2 regions of the Paenibacillus sp. 1781tsa1 genome follow, and region 2 is predicted to be linked to the other one. Evidence: a T-box and tRNA genes for the amino acid it is inferred to sense, from the RefSeq annotation. Region 2 holds a T-box; the other holds one or more tRNA genes.
The links. A T-box is a leader RNA that pairs with one kind of tRNA and senses whether it is charged. The one in region 2 lies ahead of trpS (tryptophan--tRNA ligase), so its partner is inferred to be a tRNA-Trp.

Region 1: it has a tRNA-Trp gene. The T-box ahead of trpS (tryptophan--tRNA ligase) is inferred to sense a tRNA for this amino acid. The anticodon was not compared.

The regions. Positions count from the first base shown of each region.
Region 1 covers NZ_JAMYWY010000001.1:5,898,521-5,908,385, reverse strand. The annotation lists rRNA gene NKT06_RS26650 (23S ribosomal RNA) at 1-916, shown strand, start outside; tRNA gene NKT06_RS26645 (tRNA-Asn) at 983-1,058, shown strand; tRNA gene NKT06_RS26640 (tRNA-Ser) at 1,062-1,153, shown strand; tRNA gene NKT06_RS26635 (tRNA-Glu) at 1,163-1,234, shown strand; tRNA gene NKT06_RS26630 (tRNA-Val) at 1,302-1,377, shown strand; tRNA gene NKT06_RS26625 (tRNA-Met) at 1,396-1,469, shown strand; tRNA gene NKT06_RS26620 (tRNA-Asp) at 1,495-1,572, shown strand; tRNA gene NKT06_RS26615 (tRNA-Phe) at 1,668-1,743, shown strand; tRNA gene NKT06_RS26610 (tRNA-Thr) at 1,764-1,839, shown strand; tRNA gene NKT06_RS26605 (tRNA-Tyr) at 1,849-1,934, shown strand; tRNA gene NKT06_RS26600 (tRNA-Trp) at 1,941-2,014, shown strand; tRNA gene NKT06_RS26595 (tRNA-His) at 2,045-2,117, shown strand; tRNA gene NKT06_RS26590 (tRNA-Gln) at 2,140-2,214, shown strand; tRNA gene NKT06_RS26585 (tRNA-Gly) at 2,219-2,293, shown strand; tRNA gene NKT06_RS26580 (tRNA-Cys) at 2,300-2,373, shown strand; tRNA gene NKT06_RS26575 (tRNA-Leu) at 2,380-2,458, shown strand; gene NKT06_RS26570 (class I SAM-dependent methyltransferase) at 2,628-3,554, shown strand; tRNA gene NKT06_RS26565 (tRNA-Asn) at 3,848-3,923, shown strand; gene NKT06_RS31985 (helix-turn-helix domain-containing protein) at 3,981-6,371, opposite strand; gene NKT06_RS26555 (LiaF transmembrane domain-containing protein) at 6,929-7,237, shown strand; gene NKT06_RS26550 (PspA/IM30 family protein) at 7,273-7,944, shown strand; gene NKT06_RS26545 (PspC domain-containing protein) at 7,949-8,182, shown strand; gene NKT06_RS26540 (PspC domain-containing protein) at 8,200-8,703, shown strand; gene NKT06_RS26535 (PspA/IM30 family protein) at 8,705-9,412, shown strand; gene liaF (cell wall-active antibiotics response protein LiaF) at 9,563-9,865, shown strand, end outside.
Region 2 covers NZ_JAMYWY010000001.1:5,789,926-5,799,790, reverse strand. The annotation lists gene NKT06_RS26065 (YycC family protein) at 1-153, opposite strand, end outside; gene NKT06_RS26060 (M3 family oligoendopeptidase) at 493-2,289, shown strand; gene NKT06_RS26055 (O-methyltransferase) at 2,577-2,990, shown strand; gene NKT06_RS26050 (alpha/beta-type small acid-soluble spore protein) at 3,069-3,302, opposite strand; gene NKT06_RS26045 (aldose 1-epimerase) at 3,507-4,481, opposite strand; T-box leader at 4,726-4,993, shown strand; gene trpS (tryptophan--tRNA ligase) at 5,068-6,060, shown strand; gene NKT06_RS26035 (hypothetical protein) at 6,176-6,376, opposite strand; gene NKT06_RS26030 (alpha/beta-type small acid-soluble spore protein) at 6,498-6,716, shown strand; gene NKT06_RS26025 (metal-dependent hydrolase) at 6,833-7,813, opposite strand; gene NKT06_RS26020 (SCO family protein) at 8,237-8,848, shown strand; gene NKT06_RS26015 (toprim domain-containing protein) at 8,916-9,263, opposite strand; gene NKT06_RS26010 (MFS transporter) at 9,796-9,865, opposite strand, start outside.

The sequences.
Region 1 (9,865 bases), 110 kb from region 2:
TAACGACTTGGGCGCTGTCTCAACGAGAGATCCGGTGAAATTTTAATACCTGTGAAGATGCAGGTTACCCGCGACAAGACGGAAAGACCCCATGGAGCTTTACTGCAGCTTGATATTGAATTTGGGTACGATCTGTACAGGATAGGTGGGAGCCTTTGAAGCAGGAGCGCAAGCTTCTGTGGAGGCAACGTTGGGATACCACCCTGATCGTATCTAGGTTCTAACCTGGTACCGTAATCCGGTGCGGGGACAGTGTCAGGTGGGCAGTTTGACTGGGGCGGTCGCCTCCTAAAGAGTAACGGAGGCGCCCAAAGGTTCCCTCAGAATGGTTGGAAATCATTCGAAGAGTGCAAAGGCATAAGGGAGCTTGACTGCGAGACCTACAAGTCGAGCAGGGACGAAAGTCGGGCTTAGTGATCCGGTGGTACCGCATGGAAGGGCCATCGCTCAACGGATAAAAGCTACCCTGGGGATAACAGGCTTATCTCCCCCAAGAGTCCACATCGACGGGGAGGTTTGGCACCTCGATGTCGGCTCATCGCATCCTGGGGCTGAAGTAGGTCCCAAGGGTTGGGCTGTTCGCCCATTAAAGCGGTACGCGAGCTGGGTTCAGAACGTCGTGAGACAGTTCGGTCCCTATCTGTCGTGGGCGTAGGAAATTTGAGAGGAGCTGTCCTTAGTACGAGAGGACCGGGATGGACGTACCGCTGGTGTACCAGTTGTTCCGCCAGGAGCACCGCTGGGTAGCTATGTACGGACGGGATAAACGCTGAAAGCATCTAAGCGTGAAGCCCCCCTCAAGATGAGATTTCCCAGTATGTAAGACCCCTTGAAGACGACGAGGTAGATAGGCTGGGGGTGGAAGTGCAGCAATGCATGGAGCTGACCAGTACTAATCGGTCGAGGGCTTATCCAATAGCAAGTGATAGTTCGCATCTTTCGTTTCGAATCTAGTTTTCAGAGAACGATCTCTGAAGCATATTCCCTGATAGCTCAGTTGGTAGAGCACTCGACTGTTAATCGAGTTGTCACAGGTTCGAGCCCTGTTCGGGGAGCCATATGGAGAGGTGTCCGAGCTGGCCGAAGGAGCACGATTGGAAATCGTGTAGGCGTCACAAGCGTCTCGAGGGTTCGAATCCCTCTCTCTCCGCCATAATAATAAGGCCCGTTGGTCAAGGGGTTAAGACACCTCCCTTTCACGGAGGTAACAGGGGTTCGAATCCCCTACGGGTCATATTAACTTCAAAAAAAGAAGTTGATTTTTACAACAAGATTATGATATGATCATAAATGTGTTGTTCGGAGGCTTAGCTCAGCTGGGAGAGCATCTGCCTTACAAGCAGAGGGTCGGGGGTTCGATCCCCTCAGCCTCCACCATATAACTTTTTATAACGACGCGGGGTGGAGCAGCCCGGTAGCTCGTCGGGCTCATAACCCGAAGGCCGCAGGTTCAAATCCTGCCCCCGCAATTAACTTTCCTTGAGAAAGTACTATGGAACCGTGGTGTAGTTGGCCTAACATGCCTGCCTGTCACGCAGGAGATCGCGGGTTCGAATCCCGTCGGTTCCGCCATTTAATCTTTACATGAGGCAAACTGTTCACTACATCTGCTGTATGGCACTGATGCCCTATATAAAGTGTAAGGAATTAAGATTAGACTTTATTATGGCTCGGTAGCTCAGTCGGTAGAGCAGAGGACTGAAAATCCTCGTGTCGGCGGTTCGATTCCGTCCCGAGCCACCATTTTCAAAACAATTTAATATGCCGGTGTAGCTCAACTGGTAGAGCAACTGACTTGTAATCAGTAGGTTGGGGGTTCAAGTCCTCTCGCCGGCACCATGTAATCCTGGAGGATTAGCGAAGTGGCCAAACGCATCAGACTGTAAATCTGCTCCCGTACGGGTTCGGTGGTTCGAATCCATCATCCTCCACCAGTTTTTAGGGGCATAGTTTAAAGGTAGAACAACGGTCTCCAAAACCGTTGGTGTGGGTTCAATTCCTGCTGCCCCTGCCAATTAACTTTTAAGAAATTTAACCTTTTGTGGCGATCGTGGCGAAGTGGTTAACGCACCGGTTTGTGGATCCGGCATTCGGGGGTTCAATTCCCCTCGATCGCCCCTTTGTTTTTTCATTTTTTATTGGGGATTAGCCAAGCGGTAAGGCAACGGACTTTGACTCCGTCATGCATAGGTTCAAATCCTATATCCCCAGCCATTATGCGGACGTGGCTCAGCGGTAGAGCATCGCCTTGCCAAGGCGAGGGTCGCGGGTTCGATTCCCGTCGTCCGCTCCAAAATATGGCGCCATAGCCAAGTGGTAAGGCACAGCTCTGCAAAAGCTTTATCCCCAGTTCGAATCTGGGTGGCGCCTCCAGCATATGCCGGCGTGGCGGAATGGCAGACGCGCTCGACTCAAAATCGAGTGGGAAACCGTGGAGGTTCGAGTCCTCTCGCCGGTATATTGAATAGCCCTACATGTTGCTTATGCAATGTGTAGGGCTATTTTTATTTTATATAAAACGGTTTTTGTACATTAAGAAAAATGGGACTTTAATAAAGATTGACGTATGATTATATTCGGTATATTGTAGATAAGTGAAGTCTTTAATTATAGAGGAGTGAAGCATAGTGACTACTGGAAAAAATGTAACGGATACCGATCTGTTATTTAATCTTTCTGTATGGGAAGAGGCATGGAAGAATCGTCCGAGAAGTCCAAAATATAAAAAGAAAAGCGCACCATTTAATACAGAAGAAGCATTTGAGCGGTGGGCCAGGGATTATCATGTACAGTCGTTCTCTGAAGAAGGTAAGCAGCGTTCTGAGCGCATTATGGGCTGGATTGAGAACCAGGGTGTGGAGTTCGCGGGTTTATCCATTTTGGACATTGGAGCTGCTTCAGGTATATTCACCATTCCTTTTGCAGAAAAGGGAGCAACTGTGACTGCAGTTGAGCCATCTGAGTTACTTGTCTCCCTGATGAAAGAGACGATACCTTCAGCTCTTGAATCTAATATCGAAATCGTAAAAGAACGATATGAAGAAATCTCCATTCAGGATAAAGGCTGGGAGAAGAAATTTGACTTTGCATTTGCCTCCATGTGTCCGGTGATGTCAGATTGGGAAACGATTGAGATGGCGATCAACTGTGCCCGGAAGTATGTGTATATAAGTACTATGGCGGGACAGAAGGAACACACCCTAATGGATGAAATTAAGGAGGTACTGGGTGTAACTGCTTCATACAAGGCGGGTGACATGGGTTATATTCAACAGTTGCTGTATTTGAAAGGTTATTCATACACAATGATCATTACAAGAGAAGTTAACTCATTTGAAGTACCAGTGGAAGAGATTATCGAAAAGCTGCCAGAATGGCTTAATACGTATGAGTTACCATCAGATGAAGATTCCCTCAGATTAGCTGAGAAGTACATCCGAGATACATACAAGGGTAGTACGGTGACATTCTCACGTGGAGCAAGATTCGGGAAGATTCTGATCCAACTTGAACAGCCAAACATGAAAACAGTTCATATTAAGGATAAGCGATAAATCTTATAGGCTTGTTACGTGTCTGAGGATCAGAAATCGAGACGGACAACGTATTTTAACATCTAAGATGACGCTAGGAAGCATCACATCGCTGCGCAAAAAGATGAACGTTTGAAATATATGAAGTTAAGATTATAGAAATGAAATTGTAAGTGAAGGGAGCAGGATATGTGCTCCCTCTTTTTTTTGAAGCCAATAACTAATAACCAGACCCTCGTTTATTTGGAGATGTTCGAGACAACGAAAAAACAAAACACATTTCTAGTTTTCAGAGAATGATATCTAAAGCATATTCCCTGATAGATCAGTTGTTAGAGCAATCGACTGTTAATCGAGTGTCACAGGGTCCGAGCCCTGTTCGGGGAGCCATTATGGAGAGGGGGCCGAGCTGGCCAAAGGAGCACGACTTACAATCGTGCTCCTTTTCTAATTTCTATTGGCTACCTCTGCTTTCTGCTTACGCTCCCGGTACTGACCGGGGGTGATTCCTTCCCATTTACGAAATGATCGAATGAAATTTTGCGGATTGTTGTACCGAAGTCGTGCTGCGATATCTTTAACGGTTAGATCACTTTCGTCCAGCCATTTTTTAGCGATGTTAAATCGGTACTTGGTCAGATATTCGCTAAATGCACAGCCTGTCTCTTTACGGAAAACACTACTTAAGTAGTTGGCATTGTAGTGAAGCTTCAAGGCACATTCCTCAAGCGTCAGATCCTTATCATAATCTTGATGAATCATGGCAATCATTTTCTCTGATATATGCTGATACTGGGCAACCTGTCTCGCTTTAAAAACCTGGATGACGGGCAAGATGACTTGATAGTTAAACCATTCCTCAACTTCAGCGGCATACTGCAAACCATGAAGTTCATGGAACATCGATCCACGGCCTTGTGAGATCTGCCCGAGACGTATGCCGGATTCCTGAGTCATCTGCAAAATATGCGTGAGCAGCCTCGTAAGAGCCACCTGATATTCTTCTGGTGAACACTCCATACCAAAGATCACTTCAAGAAGTTGTTGCAGAAGAGTAGAGGCCTGGACTTCATCCGCACTTTGAATAGCTTGGATCAACGAATATTCCAATGATTCTGGGTAGGTCATGGACCAAGTGGGAGCATAATGATCAATGTTCTCATACTGAAAGATAATACCTGGGCCCAGCTTCATGCGATGCTTCAATGCTTCCATAGCCTCCGTATAAGCCTGAGGGATGTGGTATAAGGAGTTATGTGGCTGGCTGAAGCCTATGCTGACTTGAAGAGCTAGAATTTTATTAATCTGTTGGTGTAACTTGTCTGTTAATACATATAGGTGCTGTGAAAAAACAAACTGATCCTCTTCAACGCTACCAATCACCGTGACTACCGTTTGTTCCATAACAATGGGAAGCAATTGTTGGTTATGCACCACCGTTTCCTCTAATATATTTTGAATAGCAAATAACAAGAGGTCACGATCATTAGCACTATATTTTGTATGATTAACGAGATCTGCCTGTAATGTGATAACAGCAATTTGTTGCCATTCCCGAAGCTGACGTGGGAAGCCATATTCATTCAGGGTGTCATGAAGAGTATGAACAGAGATTTTACCCTGAAACAGATTCATCATAAGATGAGTGCGAATCTGCAAAAGATGCCTATTGAGTGTGTTCTCCAGTTGGGAGCGAGATGCAGATAATTGTGACACACCTGCTCTAATCTGTTCGAACTCATCAGACAACTCAGTTGATTGCAGAGCGAAAGTGCCTCCGTCTTTGGACAGCATGTTGTCACCAAGTTGGGTTAAAAGTTTACGAATCGGGACAAGCATTCGTATGGAGCCGAGCCAGGCAAGCAATAATGAAAGTAAAAGCAGGAAGAGACTGATATACATGGTGTGTAATCCGATATCGATATATTCTTGTGTCAGAATATTGGTGGGTGAGATTAGAACATAAGTCCATCCTTTTAAGGTGGAAGGGCTATACGTCAGGGAATAAGGTGTATCGGCGATCTTAACTTCTCGTTGTTCAAAGCCTGTTGAAAATGTAATGGGTGATAGTTTGGTTATGTTGGCTTTCGTATCCCGATCCTGTAATCCAATGGCAGACAACGGTTGTCCAATGTATACAGGATCGGGATGGACCAAGATACGTTGTTCCCGATTCAAAATGATCAGTCCTGAGGCAGCATTGCCTACGGAGGCTTCTCCTAGTGTATTTTGCAAAGAGCATGCGGGAATCCCCGCAATCAGGGCTGCATCGGAAGACGTATTCAGATTCGGAATAGTTCTAGCAAGGGCAATATGATAAATACAGCCTGTACCGGGTGAACGCTCATCATTACTGAACACCGATGAAGGGGAGAGCTGCCATCCGGAAGTTAGCGTATCCGATATCAATTCCTTCATGGGAAGAGCGAGTGGAAAATCCGTATTACGATATAATCCGGCATGATCAATAAGCCAATTCTGAGATTGGTTCACTAGGCTAATGTCCAGCATAGGTTCCCATGACCTCATATGTTGAAACTCGCTCTGCAGCTTGTCGGCAAGTAAAGGTCCTTTCCCTTGTAGTGAAGAAGAAGCAGACAGAGACCTGAAGGTTACTGGAGAGCGAACGGCCTGATCAAGCATATAACTGACTGTAGCGAGTTTGTGCTTTACGTTGGATTGCATTTGTTCCAGCAACTGTCTGTTGGCCTGCGTCCGATGCAATTCAGTTTGGTTCGATGAATAGATAAATGCAGCAATTCCTGTAAACAAAATGGGCAGGGTGCTTAACAGGATTCCGAAGATAATCATTTTGTGGAGATAGCTGATTGGTCGCACAGTTTCAGTTCCACTCCTGACATTAGTAGTAGTAACACTTCCTATTTTAGTAAACGCTTACATATAGAACAATCTAAAATTTGTTTATTTGGATAAAAAAGTAATTTCGTAAGAGGGCATAGAAACAGAGATAAGGGATTGCTGATGGATGATCTTGCTGAAAAGGCTATAGGAACGGCTTGGTCCGACTCTTCTAAACGGAATCATGAGAAACGAAATTGCAGTGGGAACGTAAATAGAAACATGGACATCATTCTCTGCACAGGTTGAATATCGGGTGAAGGGTAGCCTGAATACGGGAGTATAGGAGGATCCTGAGTACTATTCAGCATGGGTGGAACGTTGGTCTTAGATAGGGACAGTCAAAGGTCCAACTAGATCCCCGACCTGAGTCTAGGATGAAAAACCGTCCACGGTCTGTTTTGAAAAGTCTCGAATTCCCCTAGAATAAGGACATAAGGTTAAACAAGAAACACGGAAACAAAAAACAAGAAACAAACGAACCAATGACTCAACACATTAAAACGAACGAATGGAAAGGGCGGTGAACAACAATTATGAGATTGAATAAGGGAAATGGCTGGGCGATTGTATTGATTGCGCTGGGTGCACTACTCCTCTTCGGAAAGTTAACTCCACTTCTTGGACACTTAATGGGTTATCTGATTCCGGTCCTGATGATTGCACTGGGATACTACGGAGTCAAACGAGGAAATGTGATGCTCGGCTGGATTGTTCTCATCATCGGTATCATCTCACTGATGGGAAAACTGGCATGGTTGATCGGACCGATCATCGCGATCGGGTTAATCATCTTTGGTATCTCAATGCTAAACAATAACCGCGGTCGTCATCGCCGGTACTAAGCTTTCACGATTATGAAAAGGAGGGACAGAACATAATGAGTGTATTTCGTCGAATGCGGGATATTACCGTAGCCAATCTGAACGAACATTTGGAGCAAAGTCAGGATCCAGTCAAACTGATTGATCAGTTTCTGGTCTCGACCCGCCAAGACATCGGTGAAGCCGAGAAACTTCGTCATCAATATGCAAGTCATACCAGACAAATGAAACAACAAGCCGATCAGGCAGCAGGTATGGTGAACAAACGCGAAGAACAGGCTTCCATGGCTCTCAAAGCAGGAGAAGAGCATCTCGCTAAGCTGGCCTTGCAGGAGAAAATCCTCCACGAGGAAAAAATGGAACAGTACAATGAATTGTATGCACAAAGTTATGCGGCATTACAGGAGCTGGATGAACAGATCGACCAGCTGAAGGTTGAATATCAGAATGTATACAGCAAACGCCAATATTACTACGCTCGTATGCAGACGATTCAGTTACAACAACGGATGAACCAGAGAGGCAATCACAACGGTCAGAATGTACCCCGTATGTTTAACCGACTGGATGACCAAGTCTCTGATCTCGAATATGAAGCACAAAGTCTCCGGGATATCCGGCGGATGGGCCAAGATGGTTCAGGAGTGACTGGTAGCATGTCATCCTCCGCGCTGGATAAGGAACTGGAGCGCTTAAGACAGAAATTGAACAATGACAGAAAGGAGTAGTCACATGAATAAATTATACCGCTCGGCGCGTAATCGAATGTTAACAGGTTTGATCGGCGGCATTTCTGAAAATCTCGGATTGAGCACCACGCTGCTACGTATCATCTTCTTCATCAGTATTTTTGCTACGGGAGGTACTTCATTGTTGATCTACTTCATCGCTGCATTGGTGGTACCAAAGGAATCCAACCACGTTGATCCATATGCTTATGATTCCAACGTAAGAGGATACAAGTAAACGAAAGGAGCAAGAACATGAGCAAATTATACCGCTCAACGCGTGACCGGATGTTAACCGGCTTGATCGGCGGAATTTCAGAAAGCATCGGAATGGATTCCACCCTGCTGCGTATCATCTTCGTCATCAGTATCTTCGTAACTGGCGGCACGTCGTTGTTAATATACTTTATTGCAGCACTGGTGGTACCAAAAGAACCGTATCCGCCTTATGATCCATATGGTTACGGCCCGGGCCCTGGTCCAGGCGGAGGATACAACAACTATGATCATCAGCCGCCAAGAGGTCCTTTTCAAAATAATCACAACCAACAAGGTCCTGGTAACTTCGGTCCCGGCCCTGGATACAACAACAGACCTCAATCTGGTCCGCGTTCTTATAACAACAACGCCTACGGAGCAGGTGCACCGCAAGAAAGTGAACTTGATTCCATGATGAAAGATATCGAGAAAAAAGCACTGAAAAAAGAAGTTGAAGAGCTTCGCCAAAAATTATCTCGTTACGAGAAGGGAGAAAAGTAAAATGGGAGTATTTAAACGGATTAAGGATATGACGAAAGCATCGGTAAATGATATGTTGGATAAGGTAGAGGACCCGATTGTAATGTTGAACCAGTACTTGCGTGATATGGAGGCTGAGATTCATGAGGCAGAGGTAACAGTTGCCAAACAAATGGCGAATGAGCGTCGCATGAAACAACGTCTGGATGAAGCAGAGCGTACTTCGGTACAACGTGAGTCCCAAGCAGAAGCTGCTCTGGCCAACGGTCAGGAAGAAGTAGCACGCAAATTGCTGGAAGAGAAAATCTACTTTGATCAAAAAATTACGGAGTACAGCGAACTGCATGCACAGTCCGAAGCACAAGCAAAAGACCTGTTGCAACAGTTACATGATATGAAAGATGAGTTCTACAAAATGCGTAACAAACGTAATGAACTTGTATCCCGTGCACAAATGGCAAAAGCCAAAAAACAAATGTCATCCATTAACAGCCTGCATTCGATCGAAAGTGGTGGCGCATCACTAGGATTCCACCGCATGGAAGAGAAAATCATGCAACTGGAAGCTGAAGCGGACGTAGCTCGTGCACCTTATCGCAACACATCATCCACGTACACGAACCCTGTAGATGTGGAAAAACAATTCAAAGTGGACCAGCAATTACAAGCCCTCAAAAACAAAATGGGCAGTGGTTCCAAGAATGAAGCGAACGGAACTTCAAAAGAATAACTGTTCGCTTAGTGGACAATATGATATTCTATAAATCGTGTATAATGTACGGTTGGTAGAACAAAAGTTAAGCCATACAGGACTTCATTGCCTGGTATGGCTTTTCCGTTGAATAAAGAGAGATTAACTTACAGAGGAGGTGCGGCGGGGATGAATAAAAAGAGTAAATGGCTTGCAGTTGTCATTATTATTATTGGTACAATGATGTTATTGAATCAGAATATTAACTTGCTGACCGCTGCCGCACTGATTCTGTTAACGGTTGGAATGCTTCAGGTCCGCAAAGGAGATACTCGGAAAGGTTATCGGTATCTTGGCATTGGGGCGGCACTGTTATTGCTGGATAATTTAATGATTGTATTTTTGATTGTACTGGCTTCTTTAGCTTATTTTTATTCGAAAAACAAAAAGATACATCTGGACGAAGGCGTTATGAAGAAACAGAATTTCATG
Region 2 (9,865 bases):
TGGTGCGGAAGGTTTGGAGGTTTCTTGTTTGGCGAGTTCCGCAATTTTCTGCATCAGGATATGTTGGGGCATGTGCATCAGGTGTTCCAAAGGTACGCCCAAGGACTCTGCTAATTTGACGGCTGTATCAGCCGATACTTGTAAAGGTTTCATACGTTTACCTCCTGAAAGTTACTATGAATACATGTTCAAAAAGTCTGGTTTTCAGTACCGAGAAGATGGAATGAAGCTAGAAATGGAGTAGCGGAGCGTAGGCAAACTACGTGAGCAACTACATTGTTTCCAAAGGAAACAACCTTCGTAAGCATCCGCTTATTTCGGCTGAATTTCATATTCGATGCTGATGATGCCGTTAGGCATGATTCGTAATCAAAAGTGGACTTTTTGAACAACCTCTGTAGCTATTTCTCTAGTATAGAGATATGGCACGCATAAAACCAGTTTTTAATTCATTCCTAACCATCCAATTTATAGAGAGAGGTGCCTTATTAAATGAAAACGCCATTACACCCCGTATGGGATCTGGAGTCCATTTTTAGTGGAGGTTCTTCCTCCGAGACATTCGCTGCGTATCTGATTGAACTGGAAGAGGATGTACGTAAACTGCAACTTCTGTTGAACGAAACACCTGCACCGACTTCATTAGAAGAGACGACAGCGTTTGATCCCATTTTGGAACTGCTGCAAAGCTGTTATGTCCGCATATCGGAAGGGTCTGCGTTTGTATCCTGCCTCTCATCGCAAAACCAGAAGGACAAGAAGGCAACCCAGCTTCAGGGGGCCATCAGTTCTATTGCTGCGATGCTGAACGGCAGCAAATCGAAGTTCGATAATACACTCAGTCAGACGTCAGATTCGGTGTGGGACGCTTGGATTGCTCGGGAGGATATTCAGCCGCTTGCTTTTGTACTGAATGAGAGTCGCACGTTGGCTCGTGAGAAGCTGTCGCCAGAACTTGAAGGCCTTGCACTGGATCTGGGTGTGGATGGTTACCATGGTTGGGGCAAATTCTATAACACGATTGTCAGCAAGGTGAACATTCCATTTGAGCAAAATGGGGAAACGGTCATGCTGTCGGCAGGACAAGCTGCCAACAAGCTGAGCGATAGTGATCGGAATGTACGCGAGACGGTATTCGCAAATTGGGAACAGGCTTGGACGGATGTCGAAGATTTCTGTGCAGACACGCTGAACCACCTCGCGGGATTCCGTCTGAAGTTATATGAGAAACGTGGCTGGGATGATATCCTCAAGGAACCTCTGGCCATCAACCGGATGTCACGTCAGACACTGGATACGATGTGGGATGTAATTAATGGTGCCAAACCTGCACTTGTTCAATATCTGGAGCGCAAGGCAGAACTGCTGGGGGTAGACAAGCTCAGTTGGAGCGATGTAGACGCACCTGTAGGTAAGTCGAGTGGCAAAATCACTTACGATGAGGCAGCCATCAATATTGTTGAACAGTTTGCCAAGTTCAGTCCTAAACTCTCCTCGTTTGCAGAGATGGCTTTTGAGAAACGCTGGATCGAAGCAGAAGACCGCCCAGGCAAGCGTCCAGGTGGATTCTGTACGTCTTTGCCACTTAGCAAAGCAACCCGAATTTTCATGACCTTCTCCGGGACACCATCTAATGTGTCGACTCTTGCGCATGAACTTGGTCATGGATATCATCAACACATTATGGAAGAGTTGCCTGCGTTGAATCAACGTTACGCCATGAATGTGGCTGAGACAGCTTCCACGTTTGCTGAATTGATTGTAGCAGATGCCCTTGTGCAGGCGGCAACAGATGAGCAAGAGAAGCTGGCTTTGCTGGAAGACAAGATACAGCGAAGTGTGGCTTTCTTCATGAATATCCATGCCCGGTTCCTGTTTGAGAATCGTTTCTATGAACAACGCAAAAAAGGTCTGGTAAACGCGGATGAACTATCCAAATTAATGGTGGATGCTCAGCAGGAAGCGTTCTGTGGTGCACTTGCTTCAGATCATCCGCATTTCTGGGCATCCAAGCTGCATTTCTATCTGACAGGTGTGCCATTCTACAACTTCCCATACACGTTTGGGTACATGTTCAGTGCAGGAATCTATGCGAGAGCACAGCAAGAAGGAACAGCATTTGCAGATAAATACGATGATTTGTTACGGGATACAGGGCGTATGACGGTCGAAGAACTTGCTCAGAAACATCTGGGTACGGACCTGACACAACCGGAATTCTGGCAAAATGCTGCGGACTTGGTTATTGCCGATATTGAGCAGTTTTTGCAGATGACAGCAACCAAATAATAGGTTGAACTTAATATTATGAATATATATGAAAGGCTGCAATTCCGTGTTAACAGACACGGGATTACAGCCTCTTTTGGTTCGCAGTCCAAACTTTTGATAATTAAATATTTTGTCGCAAATGAGCGAAATAACTCACTTTAAGGAAGGAGAATGGCAATTAATTATGCAAATTATAGTTAAAAATACCCAAGTTTTCCGTTGTTTGTTGAACATGCGCAAATGATGTCATATAATGAGTCGTAAGTCCTTGATGAATAGGACTATAAGCATGTAGGAGGAGTGTTATTATGAAAATTGAACAGCTTTCATTAGCACGTCAGTTAGATTTGGTATTTAAAGAGCTTGATCATGAGTTGTCAGGGTTAGATTCAGGGGTAGTTTTTGTGCAAATACGAAACAACGTAATTGGGAAGTTCGGTATTCGACATAATCCGATAACTGGACGGGATGGGCAGATGGATGTGGAAGAAGGGGGACTAAACGAAATCCAGAGAACTTCTTTTCGGGCGATGGCACTAGAAACTTTGAAATTCAAACGCAATTGGACACATGGCGAAATATCGTACGACTTCACAGTAAGACAAGGTATGATTCTGGTAGATGCAACAATGGAGTCCAATTACAATATGGCGAGCCTCATGATTCGTTACCCTAGAACCAATACATACAAGGATTCAGATATGGAGTCGACCTCATAATTTGTTGCACAAGAGAAAGCGGCACTTCCGAAGAAGGCCGCTTTTGGATTCTGCTTAGCTCAAGCAATAATTACGAGCTTACGAACGACCCGATAATTGCTGCTCAGCGATTTGCACCAGACGTTTAGTGATGTATCCACCCAGAGAACCTGTCTCACGGGAAGTATAGTTACCGTAGTAACCATCTTGTGGAATAGTTACACCCAGCTCTTGTGCAGCTTCAATTTTCAATTGTTGCAATGCTGCAGTTGCTTGGGGAACGACCAGGTTGTTGGAGCGGCTGCCGCTACCTTGGTTTTGACCTCCGTACATATGTGTCACCTCCTTATGGGTTGGTGATGTTAGTATGGTTAGAGAATAAGGAAATATACATGATATGGCGTAAGGAAATATATGGTTAATTATCAGCGCACAGATCACATAAAAAAGCCGACCCAATGCGGGTCGGCAAGTTGTATATGGTATCAAAATAGTTGGTGATATGCGTAAAAGCAAAATAGGAGATGATCAGCTCGTTTAGTCTGTAGGAGGTATAACCTCAATACGTGTAAATAACTCAACAGGCTGTTCCGGTTCCAAGCGAATCAACCCGGTTTGTTCATCCGATAAAGCCAAATTAGGTGCATCCGGGAGCCACGTGTACGGTTCAATGCACAAGAACTGATCGGATTCACCTTTGGTAAAGAGAACCCAGTGTTTGAAAAATGCTTCATCTGCTGAATATTTCAGCGTATATCCATCTTGCCTCCGTAAGTAAGCCGTAGCCGGTTCACCTTCGGTAGCTTTCAACAGGGTATCCCAGTTACGTCCCTGCAAGTTGATGCCTTCGTTAAGAGCAGACCATTCACCCAGGGATTCCAGTTCACCTGTTGGTAGTTGTTCTTCATTCTGTCCGTATATTCCGGAAACAGGCAGTTGCAGTGTCCAGTCGGCAGGTTTGCCGTCTAACAAAAACCATGTATGATAGCCCATCCCAAAAGGAGCAGGCGTTGAGCTCAGATTGGTGACTCGCAGACGCTGGCTAAATACAGCGTTTTGCAGACTGAACGTCATCTCAAGTTTCAGAGGAATCGGGAATTGAGCCATCCAGTGTTCTTCATTTTCAGTCAATAATTCGGTCGTAATTGCACATCCGTCTTCATCTTCCTCGATATCACTGACACACCAGGATTGGGTACGGTGGAGACCGTGAATATGGTTGTCATTCGCCGTGTTCTGATCGAACTGGTAACGGACACCTTCATATTCGAATTGTCCCCGATGAATGCGTCCTGGTGGAATCAGGAGAGGAACGCCAAAATGGTACGGCTTCTGCAGATAAAAGGCAAGATCGTCTTCATCCGGACGGCGGACGATATCCCTGTCCTGCACTAAATCGCGAATAGAAATAATATTATTTCCAAGACGCGGCAGCAGGGTGATTTCCAATTCACGGCTATGTAGGATATACGTGTCGTAACCATTCCATTGGCCTTTGGTCACTTGTTTCATATCGATGCTCCTTTTCCCACTTGAAATCTGTCTGCAAGCAGTTGTAATGATTGTACTGCTGCAGGCGTGTCATTGTGTACATGCCAGCTATTTCCTGCGCTGCTTCTTGTGAAGCAGGCATGTGAATAAGCAATTCCATCATAACAGATTTCAGTGTCTCGGGTAAAAAAGTTCAACTCATTTTGACATTCGCGCCTGTGCGCATTAAGATGGAACTCTGAAAGAATTATTCAAATTGAATGATATGAAATCGATGACAGGGATAAGTAGGCCAAGAGAATTCTCCTCAGAAAGCCGGTGGTTGATGCGAACCGGTGTGAACTCTTTACCGAATGGACCCTTGAGTGTGGATTTGAACAGGTTAAGCCAGAGACGGGCGTGCCTCACTAGAGTCTGCCGTATAATCCACGTTACGGAACAATGAAGGCATTTCTTCAGCTTGACTTGATTGAGGGTCAGGGGCAATGGGAGAAAAGCGAATAAGGGTGGCACCACGGTCTCACGTCCCTTGCGGATGTGGGGCCTTTTTGCGTTCGCAGAGAATGACAGGATCTTTTTATATACAATCAGGGAGGCGTTATGTGCAATGAAAACAGTACTTTCAGGTATTCAACCAAGTGGTAAGCTCACATTGGGCAACTATATTGGTGCAATCAAAAATTTTGTGAAACTCCAGCATGACTATCAATGTCATTTCATGGTGGTTGATCTTCATGCCATCACCGTGGCTCAGGAGCCAGCAGCATTGCGTGAACAGTCAGAAGCGGTAGCTGCGCTGTTTATTGCAGCAGGTATCGATCCTTCGAAATCTAACGTATTTCTACAATCCCATGTACCGCAGCATGCCGAATTGGGCTGGTTGATGACAACGCTGACCTCCATGGGTGAGCTTGAACGCATGACTCAGTTTAAGGATAAATCATCCGGTAAAGATTCCGTGGGTGCCGGACTGTTCGTGTATCCATCATTAATGGCGGCTGATATTTTGTTATACAATGCTGATCTTGTACCCGTAGGTGAGGATCAGAAGCAGCATCTGGAGCTGACACGTGATCTGGCAGGACGTTTTAACCATCGTTATGGGGAGTACTTCACGATTCCAGATCCATATATCCCACAGGTAGGTGCACGGGTAATGTCTCTTGACGATGCCTCTTCGAAGATGAGTAAAAGTAACCCTAACGCTGGCAGCTATATTGCCCTGTTGGATCCGCCGGATGTCATTCGCAAAAAAATCAGCCGTGCCACTACAGATTCGGGACGTGAAGTCGTATATGATCCGGCAAACAAACCGGAAGTTAGCAATCTGATGAGTATCTACGCTGAATGTGCGGGTATGACGCTTAAAGAAGTAGCTGAGCGTTATGAAGGCAAGATGTACGGTCCGTTCAAAAAAGAACTGGCTGAAGTGGTTGTGTCTGTTATTGAACCGCTGCAACAACGTTATAATGAGATTCGCGAGTCTGGCGAATTGGCCGATGTTCTGGAGACGTCAGCTCGTCGTGCAGAAGAGGTTGCTTCTCAAACGTTGAGTGCCGTGAAAGAACGTATGGGGTTTGTTCCTAGACGTAAACTGTAGTGCTGCTGAACAAAATTATAGTTAAAGAAATGAATAGTTAACATAAATAAAGAGGAGCCCTATTAAGGGCTCCTCTTTATTTATACGTTCAAACTTGCGTTAGAAAATGACCTGCTCAAGAAGTGGGCTCTGAAGTAGCCGAGCGAACTTCCTGACGTTCTTTTTTGGCACGAATTACAAAGCCCCAGCCAATGTTGGCAATGGACAGGACGAACAGGAGCGTAGCAAGCCAACCGGAGTAAGAGATTGTAATTGCTGTAACCGTTAACAAGATAATGGATGAAAATGCGAACCATAAGGATAAACCTTTGCTCATTGGGAAAAACCTCCATCTACAAATTTAGTAAAACTCCGTATAACCTGAAGCCTACGAGCCATAATAATCTTGCAAGCTTGCAATTAACATTACAGACACAGATTGAAGGGAGATTATAAATATGGCTCAAGGATCTCGTTCTAACAACTTGGTGGTACCTCAAGCAAATTCAGCATTGCAACAATTGAAAATCGAGGCTGCACAGGAACTGGGTGTAACTATCCCACAAGACGGTTACTATGGTAACTACACTTCCCGTGAAACAGGATCTTTGGGTGGATATATCACCAAACGTCTGGTACAAATCGCTGAGCAGTCTCTGGCTGGGTCTGGCAAATAATTCATCTTAACCAACAGCAATAAAACAGGATAAACAGAAAGCCCGGGGCGGAAACGCTCCGGGCTTTCTCGCGTATCAGTTCCTATGTCTGATTGTGCCTTGCCATGCTCACTTCGTCAAGGGCGTGCGGATAAAAGTTTTTTATCCATCTTCTCATCGCTTAACCAGCCTACATACGTATCAATCGTTTCAAAATTCCGATCCATCACAATTACCGCGACAAATGGATATTGTTTCCGGTGTCGATAACGTACATCTGCCCAGCGGACCTTGTAACCAGCAGGTAGTTCTTCCACTTCTGCCACCGCATAGGAGGTAAAATAGAGGAAAGCACTGACTTCCGGTGATTTGCGTGAAGCAGCAACGGCGGCATGAGTAGAAGACGAGGCGTGCAGACTCCATACCAGATTAGAACCGTCCATTTTACCAATCACATAACTGCCGTCCTCAACTCGTTTAACCACATGCCAGCGATTCCAGGATATCGTTGGAATGACGATGTATTTTGCCTGTTCTGGGCTGTTGTCGAGACGTCTGACTTTTCTGACCGCCTGTGCACGAGCAATCGTTCGCCATATATAATACAAACCGGTCAAACTATACAGCGTAACGAAGAGTGGTGCAGGGGCGATCAGATCAAAGGCCCATAACAGGATAGCTACGACATGCGTAGTGAATAGAAACGGATCAAAAATATGAATGATATTCCAGGCGATCCAGCGTTCCGTAAAAGGCCGGGCGGCTTGGGTTCCATAGGTATTGAACAGATCGGTAAATACGTGAACGCCTACGGCTACAGCGGTCCAGGTGGCAACGTGCCCAATGGGGACACCAGGGAATATCAGGGCAATGACGCCGGTGATGAGCAGAACCCATAACAGGAGAAATGGCAGAGAGTGTGACAAGCCCCGATGATTCCGAATGTAAAGCGAATTGCTCTTGAGACGTAACGCAGTATCGATGTCAGGGGCCTGGGAGCCAGCGATTGTGCCAACCATTACCGCAGCTGCAAGCATGGGGCTCGTCGCGACAACAGGATCGACATAAGCCAGACCAGCTAGACCAATCCCCATGACAAAATGTGTAGAGGTATCCATAAACGTCTCCTTTGTGTGGTGTATCGTTCTAAGGCATATTACTTCTCTATCTAGGTGATACCCATATATAGTGTATAATATCCGTCTGTCCGGATGCAAAACATCCCTAATTTCAAAGTTATGACAATAACCTGGTCCATACCCAATAAATGTACGCAGTTTGTCAAACTATTTTGGCATTTCCTATGATAAACTTTATATCGGATAGAGAGAGAATTTTTGTCGGAGCATACACGGTCAGCATGTTTCATAAATATTTATGGGCATTGTTACGTCAAACCGTTACAATAATATAGAATCTCATAAAAAGTAGGTTTATTTGAATACATATGTCACAGTAGATGGATGAAGCGAAACAAACGTGATTTTAAGTTCGCATATGTATGCGTATTCATAAGAGAAGATACAGAAGGGACGAGGAAGATGCTGAAAAAGTACAAATGGACATGGATACTGCTTGGGCTCGCACTCATTATGGCTGTGTATCTGATGTGGGGCACCGTATTTGCCAGTAAGGAAAAATTACCCGAGATTCGCGAGATCCAATCCTTTTCCATGGAAAATGTTGATGGCAGTACGGTATCACTGGAGGATACCCAAGGGAAAGTCCGTTTGTTCTACTTTTATTTCACCAGTTGTCCAGATGTCTGCCCTATTACGACGTTTACGTTATCCCAAGTGCAGGATCTGTTGAAAGAGGACGACACCTTCGGTAAAGATGTCTCGTTTGTATCCATTTCATTCGACCCGAAAGTCGATACGAGAGAGAAGATTAAGACGTTTGCGGACCGCTTCCATGCGGATTATTCCGGATGGTACTTCTTGCGAGGGGATATGGACAAAACCAAACAGTTCGCCAGGGATTCATTCCAGATCCTGATTGAAGGCGAGAATAAGGACGATTTTGCCCATATGAACATGATTGGCTTGGTGGATCAGAATAACCAGCTGCGCAAGGTATATAATGCGTTTAATACAGAGGACGTTGTGCCTGCTGTCATTGCCGAGGATATTCGCAATCTGATCAAGGAATAATCATCGATAACTGTAAAGGCTGCCTTCAGGTTGGATATCAACCTAAGGCAGCCTTTTGACATTTCTTTTAAAAGGAAGGATGTTCAGGGTATTGGATGTATGTCTCTAACCCGGCTTTCTCCAGCTGGGCAATGATATACTCATCAGGTGTTCCTTCCACACCCGCATATCCTCGTCGTGTATACATCTGTACTGCATCCGGGAAAGCATCCCGAAGTACACCTCTAATTTTTTTGCCGGAACTGTCATTATCCATAAATAAAAAGACTTCATCGTAACCGACTTGCTTGCGCAGGGTCTCCAACTTGAGGGAATTAAGTGTTCCAAACGTGCATAAAATGTTGATTTCGGGTCCAACCAGACGTTTCAGTTTGCTTCGATCATTCTTACCTTCCACAATGACATGAATAGGCATGATATTCACCTCTTGTTCGAGAGCTTGTGTCGACATTCCCCGGGAAATGTTACAGCGAAAATCGACTGATTATATAAAATGGACTCCTTTTCTTTACACGACTGCTAACTGGATAGAACAACCCATCAAGTTTGAGGTCTTATTTCATAAGTGCATCATTAGGGAAGTAATAGCTTGCAGTGGCCGTTCCGGTTACGGATCGTTCTTCCGATCGCTGTTGTCTCCATATATTTCTGAATTACTTTTATAAAGTTAATATTTGGAGACAAAGGCGAACGCTATCGCTTCTTCAGAATCGATTCCGTCCCCTTCACTACTTTTGGCTAATTGTTCAACCTTAATGATCTTCAATAATCAATAAGATAAAACCTTCGGCGATGTGAAGGATAGATTTCCCAGTTAGCTTTTATCAACGTGTAAAACGTTAGTCCATTTTATATAGTTTAGCTGTAAATGGGGGAATGATGCAAAGCTAATGAAAATACAGGCCTAATTGCTGTCATAACGTAAGGAGACAGAGACTGATCGTAATTTAGTTGAATATACTTTTCGGATCGGCGAGGGAAGCTTCGCGTCTGGATGTATAGTATGGAAGCAGCAGC